Regions from separate parts of the Caballeronia sp. LZ003 genome, predicted to be linked through region 2. Evidence: predicted binding sites of a transcription regulator. Region 2 holds the regulator's gene; each other region holds the start of a gene.
What was found. Region 2 encodes HrcA, which represses chaperone genes, less so after heat shock. Its sites were predicted from a motif close to TTAGCACTCNNNNNNNNNGAGTGCTAA; they were not measured.

Region 1 (6,107 bases), 170 kb from region 2:
CGCGCGATCTCATCAGCCTCGGCAAGAGCGCGGGCTTCGCGTGGCGCGAGGCGATCCGCGCGCAAATCGCGCTCTTGAACAACGTGAAGGACGAACTGCTCGCCGAACGCGCCGCCGATCTGCGCGATATCGAGAAACGCGTGCTGCGCGCGCTCGGCCACACGAACACCGCCGCGCGCGAATTGCCCGCTGAAGCCGTGCTCGCGGCTGTCGAATTCACGCCTTCCGATTTGTCTTCGCTCGACCGCACGCGCGTGACCGCGCTCGTGATGTCGCGCGGCGGCGCCACCTCGCATGCGGCGATCATCGCGCGACAGGTGGGCATTCCGGCGCTCGTCGCCATCGGCGATGCACTGCACGCGATTCCCGAAGGCACGCAAGTGGTCGTGGACGCGTCGGCGGGACGTATCGAACATGCGCCGACCGAACTCGATGTCGAACGCGCGCGCAACGAACGCGATCGTCTTTTGAACGTGCGCGAGGCGAATCGCAAGATGTCGGGACAGGCCGCGACGACCCGCGACGGCCACGCCGTCGAAATCGCCGCGAACATCGCCACGCTCGAAGATGCGCAAGCCGCTGTCGAAAATGGCGCCGACGCGGTCGGCCTCCTGCGTACCGAATTGCTGTTCATTCATCGTCAGTCGGCGCCGACGCCCGGCGAACATGCGTCGAGCTATCAGGGAATCGTGGATGCGCTGCAGGGCCGCACCGCGATCATTCGCACGCTGGATGTCGGCGCGGATAAGGAAGTCGATTATCTGACGCTGCCGCCCGAGGAAAATCCGGCGCTCGGTCTGCGCGGCATTCGCCTCGCACAAGTGCGGCCCGATCTGCTCGACGATCAACTGCGTGGTCTGCTCGCCGTGAAGCCGCTCGGCGCGGTGCGCATTCTTCTGCCGATGGTCACCGACTCCGGCGAACTGCAACGCCTGCGGGTACGGATCGACGAACTGGCGCGCGAAGCGGGCCGCACGGAACCGATCGAAGTGGGCGTGATGATCGAAGTGCCGTCAGCGGCGCTGCTTGCCGATCAGCTCGCGAAATACGCGGATTTTCTGTCCATCGGCACCAACGACCTCACGCAGTACACGCTCGCGATGGACCGTTGCCAGCCCGATCTCGCCGCGCAGTCCGACGGCCTGCATCCGGCCGTGCTGCGGCTCATCAAGACGGCCGTGCAAGGCGCGCAAAAGCACGGAAAGTGGGTCGGCGTGTGCGGTGCGCTCGGTGGCGATCCGCTCGCGGTGCCGTTGCTGATCGGCCTCGGCGTGACGGAATTGTCGGTCGATCCGGTGGCGGTGCCGGGCATCAAGGCGCGCGTGCGTAATCTCGATTACCAGCTTTGCCGGCAGCGCGCGGAAGACGTGCTCGCGCTCGAATCCGCGCAGGCAGTAAGAGCGGCCAGCCTTGAAATCTGGCCGCAAGACTGACGAACGCAGTAATCCCCAAGCAGCAAAGACAAGACCTATATCTTTTGGAGAACCCCGATGGACGCTAACCCGTTTGCAAAGATGCAGCGCCTGGGCCGAGCCCTGATGCTGCCGATTGCCGTACTACCGGTAGCCGGCCTGCTATTGCGTCTAGGCCAGCCCGATGTCTTCAACATCAAGATGATCGCCGACGCGGGCGACGCCATCTTCACGAACCTGCCGCTTCTGTTCGCCATCGGCGTGGCGGTCGGTTTCGCGAAGGACAACAACGGCACGGCGGGTCTTGCCGGTGCCATCGGCTATCTCATCGAGATCGCCGTAATGAAGGACATCAACGACAAGCTCAACATGGGCGTGTTGTCGGGGATCGTCGCGGGCGTGGTCGCGGGCTATCTGTATAACCGCTACAAGGACATCAAGCTGCCGGAATATCTGGCGTTCTTCGGCGGCAAGCGTTTCGTGCCCATCGTCACGGGGGTCGCGTGTCTCGCGCTCGGCATCATATTCGGCTACATCTGGCAGCCGGTGCAGGCGGCTATCGACCTGGCCGGAACGTGGCTCACCACGGCGGGCGCGCTCGGCACTTTCGTCTTCGGCGTGCTGAACCGCATTCTGCTGGTGACGGGTCTGCATCACATCATCAACTCGCTCGCGTGGTTCGTGTTCGGCTCGTTTACGCCGCCGGATGGTGGCGCGGTCGTTCATGGCGATCTGCACCGCTTCTTTGCCGGCGATAAAACCGCGGGCGGCTTCATGACGGGCTTCTTCCCGATCATGATGTTCGGCCTTCCGGCCGCGTGTCTGGCGATGTTCCACGAAGCGCCGAAAGAGCGCCGCGCGGTCGTCGGCGGCCTGCTGTTTTCGATGGCGCTCACCGCGTTCCTGACGGGCGTGACCGAGCCGATCGAATACAGCTTCATGTTCCTGGCTCCGGTGCTGTACGCGATCCATGCGGTACTTACCGGCGTGTCGCTCGCGATCTGCTCGGCGCTCGGCATTCATCTGGGCTTCACGTTTTCGGCGGGTGCGATCGACTACGTGCTGAACTACGGTCTGTCGCAACGCGGCTGGATGGCAATTCCGCTCGGGCTCGTCTACGGCGTGATCTATTACGGCCTGTTCCGCTTCTTCATCCGCAAGTTCAACATGGCGACGCCGGGCCGCGAGCCGGCCACGACCGATGCCGAAACGTCCGCCACGCCGGTTGCAGGCGGCTACGGCACGCCGCTGCCGGGTGCAGCGAACACGCGCGCCGCGAAGTACATTGCGGCGCTGGGCGGCGCGTCGAACCTGACGCTCGTCGATGCCTGCACGACGCGTCTGCGTTTGTCGGTGGCGGATACGGAGAAGGTGTCGGAAACGCAGTTGAATAGCATCGGCGCGCGTGGCGTGCTCAAGCGGGGCGCGACGAACGTGCAGGTGATCATCGGACCGGAAGCGGACATCATCGCCGATGAAATTCGCGGTGAACTCGAACATTCGTCGACGCGCGGAGCGACGCCGGCTTCGTCCGCTCCGGCCGCTGCTTCGGTGGCTTCCGCGAACGTTGGCGCCTTCGATCAGACTGCCGGCCCGCTCGATCCCGATCCGCTGCGCTGGCTGGCGGTGTTCGGCGGCGCGACCAATGTCGTCACGCTCGATGCCGTCGCGCAAACGCGACTGCGCGTGGTCGTGCGCGATCCTTCGGCGGTGGATCGTCAGCGCCTGTCGACGCTGGATGTCGCGTGGGTTTCGGCGGATACGTTCCACATCGTCGTGGGCGCGGCCGCGCAGCGTTACGCGGCACAACTCGCGACGCGCGTGCCGGGAAGTGGCGGCGGGGCATCGCCGTTGCCGGCTTGATGCGGAATTCGGTCTGGTTTGATGAACGGCGCTTTCGGGCGCCGTTTTTATAGTGGGCGACGTTTAAGTCACTGCTGCCGTTACGGCACACCTCCGCCTAAAAACAAAAACCCGCTGTCCTTTCGGAACAGCGGGCTTCGAACTTACTTCAGCACCGAACTACGGTCATCGAACTACCGCGATATCACGCGTACTCGGCCAGCGCGGAACGCATCTTCTTCATCGCGCTCGCTTCGATCTGACGGATTCGCTCAGCCGATACGCCGAATTCGTCCGCCAGTTCGTGCAACGTCATGCCGCCCGAGCCGTCGTCCTGCACTTCGAGCCAGCGCGCTTCGACGATACGGCGGCTACGCGCATCCAGCGATTCAAGCGCGGAAGCCAGACCGTCGCTTTGCAACTTGTCGAACTGACGCGCGGCGATGACATTCGTCGGCTCGCTATGCGAGTCAGCCAGATAGGCGATCGGCGCATAGGCTTCCTCGCCATCTTCGACCTGGCCTTCGAGCGCGATATCTCCGCCCGACAGACGCGTTTCCATCTCGGCCACTTCCTCGCGCTTCACGTTCAACTGGCTTGCCAGACCTTCGATTTCCTCCGGTGTGAACGCCGAAGTGCCGGTCTTGTGGCTGCGCAGGTTGAAGAACAGCTTGCGTTGCGCCTTGGTCGTCGCGACCTTCACCATGCGCCAGTTGCGCAGGATGTACTCGTGAATCTCCGCCTTGATCCAGTGCATGGCGTACGACACGAGGCGTACGTTTTGTTCGGGATCGAAGCGCTTGACGGCCTTCATCAGACCGATATTGCCTTCTTGGATCAGGTCCGCGTGCGGCAGACCATAACCCAGGTAATTCCGGGCGATGGACACGACGAGGCGCAGGTGCGAAAGCACCAGTTGCCGCGCCGCATTCAGGTTGCCCTGTTCGCGGAATTCGGTGGCGTACTGACGCTCCTCTGCTTGCGAAAGCATTGGAATGCGGTTCACCGCTTGTATGTATGAATCGATGTTGCCGATCTGGCCGGTCAACATGGACGATTGTGCGTACGTCAGCGCGCCTGCCGAAGTTGCCTTGGCAGGTGCCGAGCTAAGAACATTCGGAAGGGTCATCGCATTGGACACGCTCATAAGCTCCTTATCAACAAATGCCTGTTGCCGCAAAGGCGCGGCAAGTCAGACATGATATTAGCACTCCGCTTCAACGAGTGCTAAGTGTTAGAGGGGAAACGAATGTGAGAGTTCCCACAAAGCTATCAACTTTGTGGATTCATAGCTGAGCACTGTATCCGAATCGTACCATTATTACCGATTCGTCACTTGAGATTGAATTAGTTACCTTACTTTGACGTAAGGAAGACAGGATATTCAAGCAAATTGGCTAATGGCAATCATTCGTGCAATTATGAGACGATGAATCTACAATGCGCGAAGCCCGCTTGGCGGCTCGACTCGTCAATCCCACAGATGGGGTGTCCATGCAGAAAAATAAAGGCCCTTGGCGTCATCTGTTGTCCCATGGCGCAATTGCCCTGTTGCTAGGAGTCACGTCGGCGGCAGCGCATGCCGACCGCTTTGGTTTGCAAATCGCGGGCGGCGTGGCCGATCGCGACATCAAAAAGGCGGATCTCGGCTTCGTATGGGACCCGAATCTGACCTGGTGGGAAATCGGCGGCTTCCATTTCACCTTGCTCGGCGAAGGTCACGTTGCCTACTGGCACTCGCAGGAAAGCAACGCCGTGCACCCGAACATCTGGGAATTCGGTGTGACGCCGGTTCTGCGCTTCGTGAAGAGTTCGGGATATATCCGGCCGTTCATTGAAGCGGGCGTCGGCGTGCGGCTTCTGTCGCATACGCGAATCACGACGGATTTCACGGTGTCGTCCGCGTTCCAGTTCGCGGATATGGTCGGCGTCGGTGCGATCTTCGGCGAGAAGCAGAACTATCAGGCGGGCTTCCGGTTTCAGCATCTGTCGAACGCCAGTATCAAAGAGCCGAATCCTGGTATAAATTTCAGCCAGCTATATCTGCAATACAACTTCTGACGGGGCGCCGGCGCATCGGTTTCTCGACACAAGGGGAACCGACAGATGCCGGCAAAATCCATGGAGGCCATTCGAGGCCTCGAGCGCGATCGCTTCCGGGCGATGGTCGACAGCGACGGCCCGGCTCTGGATGCGCTTCTGGCCGAGAACGTCAGCTACGTTCACACGAACGGCAAGCGCGAGACGAAGCGCCAGTTCATCGACGCGATCACCGCTGGTCGACGCCGCTATCGGCAGATCGAGATCCAGTCGCAGGACGTGATCGTCGCCGGCAAGGACACGTGCCTGGTCTCGGGACGGGCGCTGATCGAGATGGAATCGAAAAACGGCGCGCTGCTGTTTCCCATTGCCTACACCGCGGTTCACGTTCAGACCGACGGACAATGGCTGCTGCTAGCCTTGCAGGCGACGCGCGTGGCGCTGGAGTAGCCGCCGCGCGCGACGTCGAGGCATCAAGCCTCGACCGCTTCGTCTTGCCGCTCTGCCTGACGGCCCAATGGTTTCGACCGATTCACCGCACTGACGACCGCATCCACGACAGCCAACGCCGGATTCGCGTGCACCGCGACGCCGAAGCGCAACGGCTCGTCGCCGACGCGGCAGCCTACGAAGACGGCCGTATCGCCGCTCGCCGTTACCGCCGTTTCGAACCAGCTCACGTTTGCCGATACATCGAAACACGCCGCCACGGCTTGCGCGTAGACATCGCCGCTCGTCGCGCCTGATGCCGGCGGCACCGCGACGTTGCGCCCGAACACGGAGAGCGTCGCCGCATCGACGCGCGCGACCACG
Region 2 (6,107 bases):
AGCGCGAGGCTGATGCGCGCGAGTTCGCCGCCCGATGCGACCTTCGCGAGCGGCCGTAACGCGACGCCAGCGTGGCCCGCCACGCGAAACTCGATCTGTTCCAGCCCGTTTGCGCCGCCTTCCGCAAGCGGCACGAGCGCGACTTCGAAGCTGCCGCCCGCCATCGACAATTCCTGCATGCCTTCGGTGACTGCCTTCGACAAAGTCTTGGCCGCTTTCGCGCGCGCCTTCGACAGCGCTTTTGCATCCGCGAGATAAGCGTCCTTCGCTTTCTCGGCGACGGCGTTGAGCGCGTCGAGGTCCGCGGCGGCATCGAGTTCGGCTAACTGGCTGCGGCGCGCTTCATGTTCCTCGGGCAGCGCTTCGGGCTGAAGGCGGAACTTGCGCGCCGTCGAGTGAAGCTGATCCATGCGACGCTCGACCTGCGCGAGCCGGTCAGGATCGAGTTCGAGGCGCTGCGCGTAGTGCGAAAGCGAGTACGACGCTTCCTGCAACTGAATCTCGGCGGGTTCGAGCGAGGCGAGCACGTCGCTCAACGCGGGATCGATATCGGCCAGATCGCGCAGCTTCGTGATGATGGCTGCGAGTTGGGAAATCATGGCTTCGTCGGATTCGGACAATGCGGACAGCGCGCTTTGCACGCCGTCGATGAGACTTGCCGAGTGCGAGAGCCGATGATGCTCCGCGCTCACTTCCTCCCATTCGCCCGGCTGCGGCGCGAGCTTGTCGAACTCGCTCAACTGCCATGCGAGACGCTCGCGTTCCAGTTGCAGTTCGCGGTCGCGGCTTTGCGCGGCTTCTACGGCCTGCTGGGCCTCGCGATACGCACGCCACGCGCGATTCACGGTGCTCGCTGTGTCGACGAGACCGGCGTGCGTGTCGAACAGTTCGCGTTGCGCGTCGGGGCGCATCAGCAATTGATGCGCGTGCTGGCCGTGGATGTCGACGAGCATTTCGCCCACTTCGCGCAGTTGCGTGAGCGTGGCCGGCGTGCCGTTGATGAACGCGCGCGAGCGGCCGCCGGAATCGATCACGCGGCGCAACATGACGGTGTCGCTGTCTTGCGAGAGCGCGTGCTCGTCCAGCCAGCGCGCCACTTGCGCGTGCGTGGTGAATTCAGCGGTAATGTCGGCGCGCGCTTCGCCCGTGCGCACGACGCTCGCGTCGGCGCGGGCGCCGAGCGTGAGCGCGAGGGCGTCGATCAGGATGGATTTGCCTGCGCCGGTTTCACCCGAAAAAACCGTGAAGCCGGAGTCGAACTCGATATCCAGCGCGGCAACGATAACGAAGTCCCGAATGGAGAGATGACGGAGCATGGACGCTTGGAAAGGGCGTGGTGAGCGCTTCAGAGGGCGGAGTCTTGCGAGGGATGCTCGTTCCAGTGCAGCTTTTTGCGCAACGTGGCGTACGTGCTGTAGCCGACCGGATGCAGCACCGGCACCGTGTGCCGTGAGCGCCGCACTTCGATGGCGTCGTTCAGCTCGACGGCCGTGAACGACTGCATGTCGAAGTTCACGTTGACATCGCGCCCGCCGATGAACTGAATGGTCACCTTGGAGTCGTCGGGCAGCACGATCGGACGGTTCGAGAGCGAATGCGGCGCAATCGGCACGAGCACGAAGCCCTGCAACTGCGGATGAAGAATCGGCCCCGCCGACGAAAGCGCGTAGGCGGTCGAGCCGGTGGGCGTCGCGACGATCAGACCATCCGAGCGCTGGTTGTACATGAAGTGGCCATCCACCGACACGCGCAGTTCCGCCATGCCTGAAAAGCCGCTGCGATTGACCACGACATCGTTGAAGGCGAGCGCGTGATAGATCGGCTTGTCGTTGCGCACGATACGCGCTTCGAGCAGGCTGCGTTCCTCGCGCTCGAACTGTCCGGCGAGCATCTGCGGCACGATCTCGCGCATCTCGGTGAGCGGGATGTCCGTGATGAAGCCGAGCCGCCCGTGATTCACGCCGATGAGCGGCGTCTTGTACGGCGCAAGCTGGCGGCCCACGCCGAGCATGGTGCCGTCGCCGCCCAGCACGACCGCCACGTCCGCGCGCGCGCCGATTTCGGCGACCGAGAGCGCCGGGTAATCGGTCACGCCGACATCCTTCGCGGTGCCGGCCTCGAACACGACCTCGAAACCCTGCTTCGAGATCAGCTCCGCAAGCAGGCGCAGCGGCGTCTCGATGCCGGGCGTATTGGTGCGCCCGATGAGCGCGACAGTCTTGAATTGGCCAATTTCCATGCCGGCATTACACCATAGGTGGAAGGCGAAAAGAACCGTGCGCGAAGGGTGGCTGCGACGCCACCCGATCACGCCGGGGCACGCCCGTTGTTTATCGCTAGAATGGAGCGGACATTGAATCGCTCGACAAGCGATTCATCGCGGCGGGTACGTTCGCCGCGCCACGACACGTTAGGCTAAAATTTCCCCATGCTAGACCCACGTGCACAAACCCTCCTCAAAACGCTGATCGAGCGCTACATCGCCGAAGGTCAGCCGGTCGGTTCGCGCACGTTATCACGGCATTCCGGCCTGGAGCTGAGTCCCGCGACCATTCGCAACGTGATGTCGGACCTGGAAGACCTCGGTCTCGTCGTCAGCCCGCACACGTCGGCGGGACGCATTCCCACGCCGCGCGGCTATCGGCTCTTCGTCGACACCATGCTCACCGTGGAAGCGCCGCAAGACGAAGCCATGACCACCGCCGTCAAGACGCGCCTGCAAGGCGAGGAGCCGCAGAAGATCGTCGCGGCGGCGGCGAGCGTGCTGTCGAGTCTCTCGTCGTTCGCTGGCGTGATCCTCACGCCGCGCCGCAGTCACATGTTCAAGCAGATCGAATTCATGCGGCTGTCGGACAAGCGCATTCTGCTTATCATCGTGACGCCCGAAGGCGACGTGCAGAACCGCATGATGGCGACGCAGCGCGACTATTCGCCGTCGCAACTCACGGAAGCCTCCAACTACATCAACGCGCATTTCGCGGGCCTGTCCTTCGACGAAGTGCGTCTGCGGCTGCGTCAGGAAATCGACGAATTGCGCGGCGACATGACCGCGCTCATGCAGGCGGCCGTGGTCGCGAGCACCGCCGAAACCGATCCGGGCGAGACCGTGCTGATTTCCGGCGAGCGCAACCTGCTCGAAGTGGCGGACCTTTCGTCCGACATGGCGCGGCTGCGCAAGCTGTTCGATTTGTTCGACCAAAAGACGAGCCTCCTGCAATTGCTGGATGTTTCGAGTCACGCGCAGGGCGTGCAGATTTTCATCGGCGGGGAATCTAATCTGGTGCCGATCGAGGAAATGAGCGTCGTGACCGCGCCGTATGAAGTCAACGGCAAGATCGTCGGCACGCTCGGCGTGATCGGACCCACGCGCATGGCCTACAACCGCGTGATTCCCATCGTCGATATCACCGCACGCCTGTTGTCCATGTCGCTCAGTTCTCAATAGCTTTTCCTTCAGCCCATCATGCCGGCCCGCGCGCCGCGCCGCCACTAGGCCGTTCGGCCAATGATGCGGCGTGAAACGCGCCGCTATAATGGGTTTCACCTTTCGACCACTTCCGGCCGCCTTGCCCTATGCGTTTCGATCTCGAGTTGCCTTCGCAGCCTAGCGCTTCGCATCGTGTCGCGGTGCTGCTGATCAATCTCGGCACGCCGGACGCGCCCACGCCGCGTGCCGTGCGCAAGTATCTGGCGCAGTTCCTCTCCGATCCGCGCGTGGTCGAGATTCCCTCCTTGCTCTGGCAGATCATTCTGCGGTTGATCATCTTGCCGTTTCGCGGGCGCGCGTCGGCAAAGAAATATGCGCAGGTCTGGATGGCGGAAGGCTCGCCCTTGCGTGTCTATACGGAGAAGCAGGTCGAGGGCTTGCGGCGCCTCTTTGCGGCAAACGACTACCACGTGCTCGTCGACTACGCGATGCGCTACGGCACGCCGGGCATCGGCGTCATGCTCAATCAGCTCAAGCTCGAAGGCGCCGAGCGCATTCTCCTGGTGCCGATGTATCCGCAGTACTCGTCTTCGACCACCGCGACCGCTTTCGACGACGCCTTTACCGCGCTCAAGCGCGTGCGCAATCAGCCCGAGATTCGCACCATTCGTCATTACGCGGATCATCCGGCGTATATCTCCGCGCTTGCAGAGCAGGTGCGCGATTACTGGCGTCATCACGGCGTGCCGGATTTTGCCGCCGGCGACAAGCTCGTGCTGAGTTTTCACGGCGTCCCCAAGCGAACCATGGATCTCGGCGACCCGTATCACGACCAGTGTCAGTTGACGGGCTCGCTGCTCGCCTCCGCGTTGGGGCTCACGCCGGTGGAATGTCGCGTCACGTTCCAGTCGCGCTTCGGCCGCGCGGAATGGCTGCAGCCATACACCGCGCCGACGCTCGCGGAACTCGGCGCGGCGGGTGTTGCGCGCGTGGACGTTTTTTGTCCGGGCTTCACGGCGGATTGTCTTGAGACGATCGAGGAAATCGGCATCGAGGTGCGCGACGAATTTCTGCACGCAGGCGGCAAGCAGTTTCACCGCATTCCTTGCCTAAATGCATCGCCGGCGTGGATCAAGGCGCTGGGAGAAATCGCGGCGCAGAATCTGCAAGGCTGGCCGGTGCAGGCCGTGCAGCCATTGACGGTTGCCGCCTGAACGAACGGTTATTCATGAACTACACGATTTCGACGGAACCGGGCGCGCGTCTGCGCATCGACAAATGGCTTTGGGCGGCGCGCTTCTTCAAGACGCGTTCGCTCGCGAGCGACGCGGTGGAGAAAGGCCGCGTGAAGATCGGCGGGGCGAACGTGAAGCCGTCGAAGGACGTGCGCGTCGGCGATCTCGTCGAGATCGATATCGAGCGGATCGTCTGGCAAGTGGAAGTAAAGGGCGTGTGCGACGTGCGCGGACCGGCTAGCGTGGCCCAGACGCTTTACGCGGAAACGGAAGAGGGCCGAGTGAAGCGGTTAGCCGAAGCCGAGCGGCGCAAGACGTTTCGCGAGCCGGCTGCCGGAATTCAGGGCAGGCCGACGAAGCGCGACCGGCGCATTATCGACAAACTGGCAGGTTCGGATTGAAGTAATTTTCGATGGTCGCATGAACGCCGCCGTACTCGGTGTTACGGGCGGTGACAGCGCCGGACATACATATGGTGGTCGTTCCCGCAACCAGTACCAGAGCGACCACCGCGATAGCAAAGGTCAGTTTCATGGTACCCCCGGTGAGCGGGATAACCGGTCGTGAAAACCGGAAGGAAACGGGCAAGGGCTGAGCGGTTATTGCATTCGTAGGATTAGGGTTAACGTGTTCCTGCGACGCATGTTCGAAGTGTAGGCGAACAACGCAATCGCCTCAATCTGATTTTGGCGTACTGCGACGAAACGCCCATTACGAAGCGTTTCTCGCAGTCAAATGTGGCGAATTTTGCACTTAACGCGTCACGCAGCCGACAAGCGTGGCCCGCCGTTGTCCGATGTTTGAAGCGCACGCGAAAAAAGCTAAATTTCGTCCGAAAAATCGCTTCTGGAGCCTTGAAAATCCCTCGGATGCCCCAAATTCCGCCGCTAGTGCGAAAAAGCCTGGCCTGGTTCTCGGCGGTAAGAGGACTCCCGGCCGATCGCATCCATTTCACTCACAGCAATACATTCAGCGACATGGAAAACACGCAAGAGAATCCAGCGAGCCAGAACCCTACGCCCGCAGACGAAACCGCGCGCCAGGCCGCCGACCCGACCCAAGCCGGCGCAACCGGAGCGCCGACGGGCGCCGATGCGCCGCAAGTCGCGCCGGACGCGAACGAAGCCGCGCTGGCCGAAGCACAGGCGAAGATCGCCGCGCTCCAGGAAGAGTTCCTGCGCGCCAAGGCGGAAACGGAAAACGTGCGTCGCCGCGGTCAGGACGATGTGCAAAAGGCGCACAAGTTCGCCATCGAAAGCTTTGCCGAACATCTGCTGCCGGTACTCGACAGCCTCGAAGCCGCGCTTGCCGATCAATCGTCCGATCTCGTCAAGGTGCGGGAAGGCGTCGAACTCACGCTGCGTCAACTGACCGCTGCGCTGGAAAAGGGGCGCGTCACCGCGCTGAATCCGGTGGGCGAGAAGTTCGACCCGCATCGTCACCAG
Region 3 (6,107 bases), 2.1 Mb from region 2:
TGCGACGAAGTCACCGGCATCGATCCCGACGTCGTCGCCACGCAGGCGCGCATGTTGCTGGAGGACATGCCGATCGCCGCGTTCAAGATCGGCGCGGCAACGCGCGCGGAAGTGGTTTCCGCTATCGCTGAAGTGGTGTCCGACTACGACGACGTACCGCTGATCCTCGCGCCGGACTTCACACTAGACGATGAACATGTTTTGTCCGCCGACGAGCTGCGTGAGTCGCTTGCCGACCTGCTCGTGCCGCAAACGACCATGTTGATCGCCGATCACGCCACGTTGTTGCAGCTCGCGCAACCCGACAGCGACGCTGAGGCGCCAACGCTGGATGCCGCGATCTCGCATATCCTGGCGCAAGGTTGCGAATATGTGCTCGCAATGGAAACCGGCACGCATCGCCATGTGAACACGCTGTACAGCGAAGAAGGCCAGGTGCGGCAAGATACGTGGGATCGCGGTGTGCATCGCATCATGGGGCTGACGGATACGCTCGGCGCCGCGGTCGCGGCCTTGCTTGCCAACGGACAGGAACCCGCCGAGGCCGCACGCGAGGCTCAAGAGTATGTGTTCCAGGCGGCGCGCGCCGCGTTCCGTCCGGGCATGGGCGCCTATTTGCCGGACCGGTTCTTCTGGGCGCGCTCGAACGATGCAGACGAAGAAGGCGAGACGTCGTCCCTCCCCGACGACTCGGCGGGACTGCCTGGGGAAGTACGCCATTAGCCCAAAACACTGACCAATCGAGTCGCCGGGAGAACGCATGCCGTACCGACTGCCCCATCTGCACAAGCCCGGCCCGCAAGGCGCGATCCGTATCGGCTGCGCGGGTTGGGGTTTGTCGAGCGCCGTGTCGTCGAGCTTTCCGCATGAAGGCACGCATCTCGAACGCTACGCACACGTGCTGACTTGCGTCGAGATCAATTCGAGCTTCTACAAACCGCATCGCGAATCGACTTACGCGAACTGGGCGCAGAGCGTGCCCGAGTCGTTTCGCTTCTCGGTGAAATTGCCCAAGTCCATTACGCACGACGCGCGGCTCGTCGGCACCGAGGCGCTCCTCGACGAATTCTTGCAAAGCGCGGGGCAACTCGGCGACAAGCTCGGTTGCTGGCTCGTGCAACTGCCGCCCAGTCTGCCCTTCGATCAGGCCACGGCCGAAGCCTTCATCAAGGCGTTGCGTGAGCGCACGAAGTTGCCGATTGCAATCGAGGCGCGGCATCCGTCCTGGTTTACCACCCACACGGCCGCGCTCCTGAAGGCGCATCACATGGCTTATGTCGATGCGGACCCGATCCCCGACGAGTGCGAGATCAAGCATCGCGCGGACACTTCGCTCGTGTATGTGCGGCTGCATGGCTCGCCCGAGCTCTACAAGTCTTCCTACAACTACACCTATCTCGACGACCTCGCGCGCACGCTGCACACGCGCGCGAAGAAAACGCCCGAGGTCTGGTGCATCTTCGACAACACCGCCGAAGGCAATGCGCAACCCAACGCGCTGCATATGATCGAGCGCCTGCGCACCCACCATCGTTAGACCGATTCGTTCACGAGGAGCATTCCCGATGCATCGATCAGCAAGACGAATTGCACGCCTTTTTCAAGCCACGATGTTCGCCTCGCTGATTTACATCGCCCTGCCTGCAAACGCGCAGCAAAGCACGGCGCCGCCCGCCACACCGGCTGGCGACGGCACCTTCCTGCTGACCATCTTCCTCAAGCACGATCAAAGCAAACCGCTTCCGAAGATCAACGAGCAGTTGAAGGAGCAAGGCTTCTTCAAGACGTTTCCGCCGCCGGGAATCGAAGTGGTGTCGTGGTACGTGATGATGGGCGTCGGTCAGGTCGTGACGCTACGCGTGCCGGCCGATCGCCTGCGCGAAGTGAATCGCGCGATCGAAACCACCGCGTGGGGCGGCTATACGACGGAGTTTTATCCGACCTACGACTACAAGGCCGCCGCGCAAAACATGCGCGATCAGATGAACAAGTAACGGTCCGCGTTTGCCACGGACGAAAAAAAACCCGCATTGCTGCGGGTTTTTCTTTGCGGCGTGAGCTTCCTTCGAAACCCACGCCCTGAGGATGAAGCAAGTAACCGGTCGAAGCCGAATTACATGTCCATGCCCATGCCGCCCATGCCGCCGGGCATGCCACCAGGCATGGCCGAGTCTTCCTTCGGCAGTTCCGCGACGGCTGCGTCGGTCGTCAGCAGCAGGCCTGCCACCGATGCCGCGTTTTGCAATGCCGTGCGCGTCACCTTGGTCGGGTCGACGACACCGGCTTCCACCAGGTCACCGTACTCGCCCGTTGCCGCGTTGTAGCCGTAGTTGCCCGTGCCCGCAGCAACAGCCGCCACCACGACGGAAGCTTCTTCGCCGCCGTTCGTGACGATCTGGCGCAGCGGCTCTTCCATCGCACGCAGAACGATGCGGATGCCCGCGTCCTGGTCCGAGTTCAGGCCCTTCACGCCTTCGACAGCCTTGCGAGCGCGGATCAGCGCGACGCCACCGCCGGCCACGATGCCTTCTTCCACAGCCGCACGAGTTGCGTGCAGTGCGTCTTCGACACGTGCCTTCTTTTCCTTCATTTCGACTTCGGTCGCAGCGCCGACCTTGATCACTGCCACGCCGCCAGCCAGCTTGGCCACGCGCTCTTGCAGCTTTTCACGGTCGTAGTCCGACGTTGCTTCCTCGATCTGCGTGCGCACTTGCTTCACGCGCGCTTCGATGCTTGCTGCCTCGCCAGCGCCGTCGATGATCGTCGTGTTTTCCTTGCCCACTTCGATGCGCTTTGCTTGACCCAGTTCAGCCAGCGTAGCCTTTTCGAGCGTCAAGCCGGTTTCTTCCGCGATCACTTGACCACCGGTCAGGATAGCGATGTCTTCCAGCATGGCCTTGCGACGGTCGCCAAAGCCCGGAGCCTTGACGGCAACGGTCTTCAGAATGCCGCGGATGTTGTTCACGACCAGCGTAGCCAGCGCTTCGCCTTCGACGTCTTCAGCGATGATCAGCAGCGGACGGCCAGCCTTCGCGACTTGTTCCAGTACCGGCAGCAGATCGCGGATGTTCGAAACCTTCTTGTCGTGCAGCAGCACGAACGGGTTTTCGAGCAGGGCGACTTGCTTGTCCGGGTTGTTGATGAAGTACGGCGACAGGTAGCCGCGGTCGAACTGCATGCCTTCCACGACGTCCAGCTCGTCTTCCAGCGACTTGCCGTCTTCAACCGTGATCACGCCTTCCTTACCGACCTTGTCCATTGCTTCAGCGATACGGTCGCCGATGGACGTGTCGCTGTTCGCCGAAATCGCGCCGACTTGAGCGATTTCCTTGTTCGTCGTGCAGGGCTTGCTGATCTTGCGCAGTTCTTCGATAGCTGCAGCCACTGCCTTGTCGATACCGCGCTTCAGGTCCATCGGGTTCATGCCCGATGCAACGTACTTCATGCCTTCGCGAACGATGGATTGCGCCAGAACCGTAGCGGTCGTGGTGCCGTCACCGGCGTTGTCGCTGGTCCGGGAAGCCACTTCCTTTACCATTTGCGCGCCCATGTTCTGGAGCTTGTCCTTCAGTTCGATTTCCTTCGCGACCGAGACACCGTCCTTGGTGACCGTCGGGCCGCCGAAGCTGCGCTCGAGCACGACATTGCGGCCCTTCGGACCCAGCGTGACCTTGACCGCGTTGGCCAAAATGTTCACGCCTTCGACCATCTTGGCGCGTGCGGTATCGCCAAAAGTGACTTCTTTAGCTGCCATATTCAAACTCCTTGAGTCGATTCAGTTTGGAGGCTTCGGGCGGCAGGCTCCAATGGAGCGGCTCTGCGGCGAAGCCGAAGTGCAGGAAGGTGCTTACTTGACCAGAACGGCCATGATGTCTTCTTCGCGCATCACGAGCAGTTCTTGCCCGTCGACCTTGACGGTCTGGCCGGCGTACTTGCCGAACAACACGCGGTCGCCCACCTTCACGTCGAGGGCGTTCTGCACACCCTTGTCATCGCGCTTACCCGGGCCGACGGCCAGGATTTCGCCTTGATCCGGCTTTTCGGCTGCAGCTTCGGGGATGATGAGGCCCGAGGCAGTCTTGGTTTCCTGATCCAGACGTTTAACGATGACGCGATCGTGCAAAGGACGAAGATTCATACACACTCCTCTCTTGATTGAGACTGAAAACGCGGGGGAAACCCGCCCGGCAAGCGAAGCTGCCCGAGCGGCAATTTGTTAGCACTCTCGTGCAGTGAGTGCTAATTATATGGACCGAGTTTGACAATTTCAAGGACGGGGACAGACGGGCATTCCCTATTTCGCGTACTTTTGTCTGGACACGGGGAAATTTATGGATTTCGTAAGGTCGATTGGCTGGATTAATGTCGATCCGTCAATTCTGATTTCGCTTAATAAGGGTTTCTACTAGGGTCGGCGAGGCCTAGACTGCATTTCAACGACGAAGCAGTGAAGAGACAAACTCTCCACCCGCAACGTTCCCGAGATCAGTACCTAGGAGGTTCATCATGTTCAAGTCGATCATCCCCGCAATCGCCGTTGCTGCCGTCCTTGCAGTCCCCGCTTTCGCCCAGGCGCAAGAAAACGCGCCGGTGACGCGTGCTGAAGTGAAGGCTCAACTGGTTCAACTGGAACGCGCAGGCTACAACCCGGCCAGCGATCAAACCCAATACCCCGCCAACATTCAGGCCGCGCAAGCACGCCTGAACGCGCAACAAGGCACGGCTGCATCGTCGTTTGGCGGTGTCGGCGAAGGCGCTGCCGCTTCGGGTGCTGCCCGCCGCGCGGCTATCGACCCGAATCCGGTCGACTTCAATCGCCCGTAATCGTCGATTCGCGTAACGAAGCCCGGCACGCACGCCGGGCTTTTGCTTTTTGCGCATCCCGAAGGAAAAGTTTCTGTAAGCCACGGATTCGACGATGTTTTTGGACTACGTTTTTTTCTCGCGCAGTCGGAGGGAACTACAATTTGTGTTTGTTGCATCACAAATTTCGTCTTCGTTGCCTCTCATGCCTATGTCGTCGTCGCTGCGCCTTGCCTTTCTCTCCCTCGGATTTCTCGCCCTTGCCGCCTGTGGCGGACGCGCGGCGACCACGCCAAGCTATCAGCAGGAACTCTTCGACTCCGGTGCGAGCCCGTTCGCGCGCAACTTCGACGCCACCGTGAACGAAACCTGCGAGGCGGCCCGCCGCGCGCTGCTCTCGCAAGGCTTCCTCACGACGATGGCGCAAGCCGATACCGTCGACGCCACCAAGAACTTCCAGCCGTCCACCGAAACGCACGTGGTCGTCTCATTCCATGTGGTCTGCACGCCCGGCGAAAACACGACCAATACGAGCATCGCTTATGTGAACGCGGTGCAGGACGGCTATGCGCTCAAGAAGAGCGATACTTCCGCAAGCGTGGGCTTGAGCGTCTTGGGCTCGCTTTCGCTGCCGATCCGTTCGAACAGCGATGCAATGGTCAAGATTTCCAGCGAAACCGTGCCCGCCGGCAAGTTCTATGACCGATTCTTCGGGCTGATGGGGCACTATCTGAGCACGGTGCCGCGCAGTTCGCCCATCGCATCGGATGAGGTCAAGAGCAAGCCGCTCGCACCGTCGCTGATCGTGAGTTCACCGGATCTCACGCCAACGCCTATCGTCGTACAGGCGCCCGCCGCGGCGGCGACGGCCATCCAGTCATCCGACGCGAAACACGCCGCGTCCGAGGGCGTCGCGGCATCGGCGCCGGTTCAGTGAGATCGAGCGCACGCGTCGTTCCGGGAAACGCTTCGTCGATGCAAGCATCAAGCACGCGGGCAACGGCGGCTGCAGTTGCGTGATCAGCTCACCGCAAACCTCATTCAGCACCCGTCGCCGTTCGCAAAATGTACCCGCGTGGCCTGTGACGCCTCGCTCATCGCGCAGCTAGCCCCCCCCGGACGCATCGAGGCGGCGCGCTCATCACGCGCCGCCTAAAGCTGAAGCTCCGCCTGCCGCCGACGGCGACGCCAATCCGCACGCCACTCCCATCACCCCTCAATTCGGCACACTCACCACGCCGCCATTCACCGAAATCGCGTTCGCGCCGGGGCTCGCCGCGATCGCCGGGAGATTCGCCACCGTC

Region 1: the regulator HrcA is predicted to act here: its motif matches at 4,459-4,485, upstream of rpoH (RNA polymerase sigma factor RpoH).
Region 3: the regulator HrcA is predicted to act here: its motif matches at 4,217-4,243, upstream of QCE79_RS11350 (co-chaperone GroES).

The regions. Positions count from the first base shown of each region.
Region 1 covers NZ_JARUXJ010000001.1:232,859-238,965, forward strand. Annotated here, with positions in the region: gene ptsP (phosphoenolpyruvate--protein phosphotransferase) at 1-1,433, shown strand, start outside; gene nagE (N-acetylglucosamine-specific PTS transporter subunit IIBC) at 1,491-3,275, shown strand; gene rpoH (RNA polymerase sigma factor RpoH) at 3,460-4,395, opposite strand; gene QCE79_RS01145 (acyloxyacyl hydrolase) at 4,749-5,315, shown strand; gene QCE79_RS01150 (nuclear transport factor 2 family protein) at 5,361-5,744, shown strand; gene leuA (2-isopropylmalate synthase) at 5,768-6,107, opposite strand, start outside.
Region 2 covers NZ_JARUXJ010000001.1:402,344-408,450, forward strand. Annotated here, with positions in the region: gene recN (DNA repair protein RecN) at 1-1,316, opposite strand, end outside; gene QCE79_RS01895 (NAD kinase) at 1,346-2,239, opposite strand; gene hrcA (heat-inducible transcriptional repressor HrcA) at 2,429-3,445, shown strand; gene hemH (ferrochelatase) at 3,574-4,641, shown strand; gene QCE79_RS01910 (RNA-binding S4 domain-containing protein) at 4,656-5,063, shown strand; gene grpE (nucleotide exchange factor GrpE) at 5,640-6,107, shown strand, end outside.
Region 3 covers NZ_JARUXJ010000001.1:2,517,893-2,523,999, forward strand. Annotated here, with positions in the region: gene QCE79_RS11330 (hydroxymethylpyrimidine/phosphomethylpyrimidine kinase) at 1-723, shown strand, start outside; gene QCE79_RS11335 (DUF72 domain-containing protein) at 761-1,537, shown strand; gene QCE79_RS11340 (hypothetical protein) at 1,611-1,994, shown strand; gene groL (chaperonin GroEL) at 2,114-3,754, opposite strand; gene QCE79_RS11350 (co-chaperone GroES) at 3,848-4,138, opposite strand; gene QCE79_RS11355 (DUF4148 domain-containing protein) at 4,507-4,824, shown strand; gene QCE79_RS11360 (DUF2242 domain-containing protein) at 5,009-5,740, shown strand; gene QCE79_RS11365 (D-(-)-3-hydroxybutyrate oligomer hydrolase) at 6,020-6,107, opposite strand, start outside.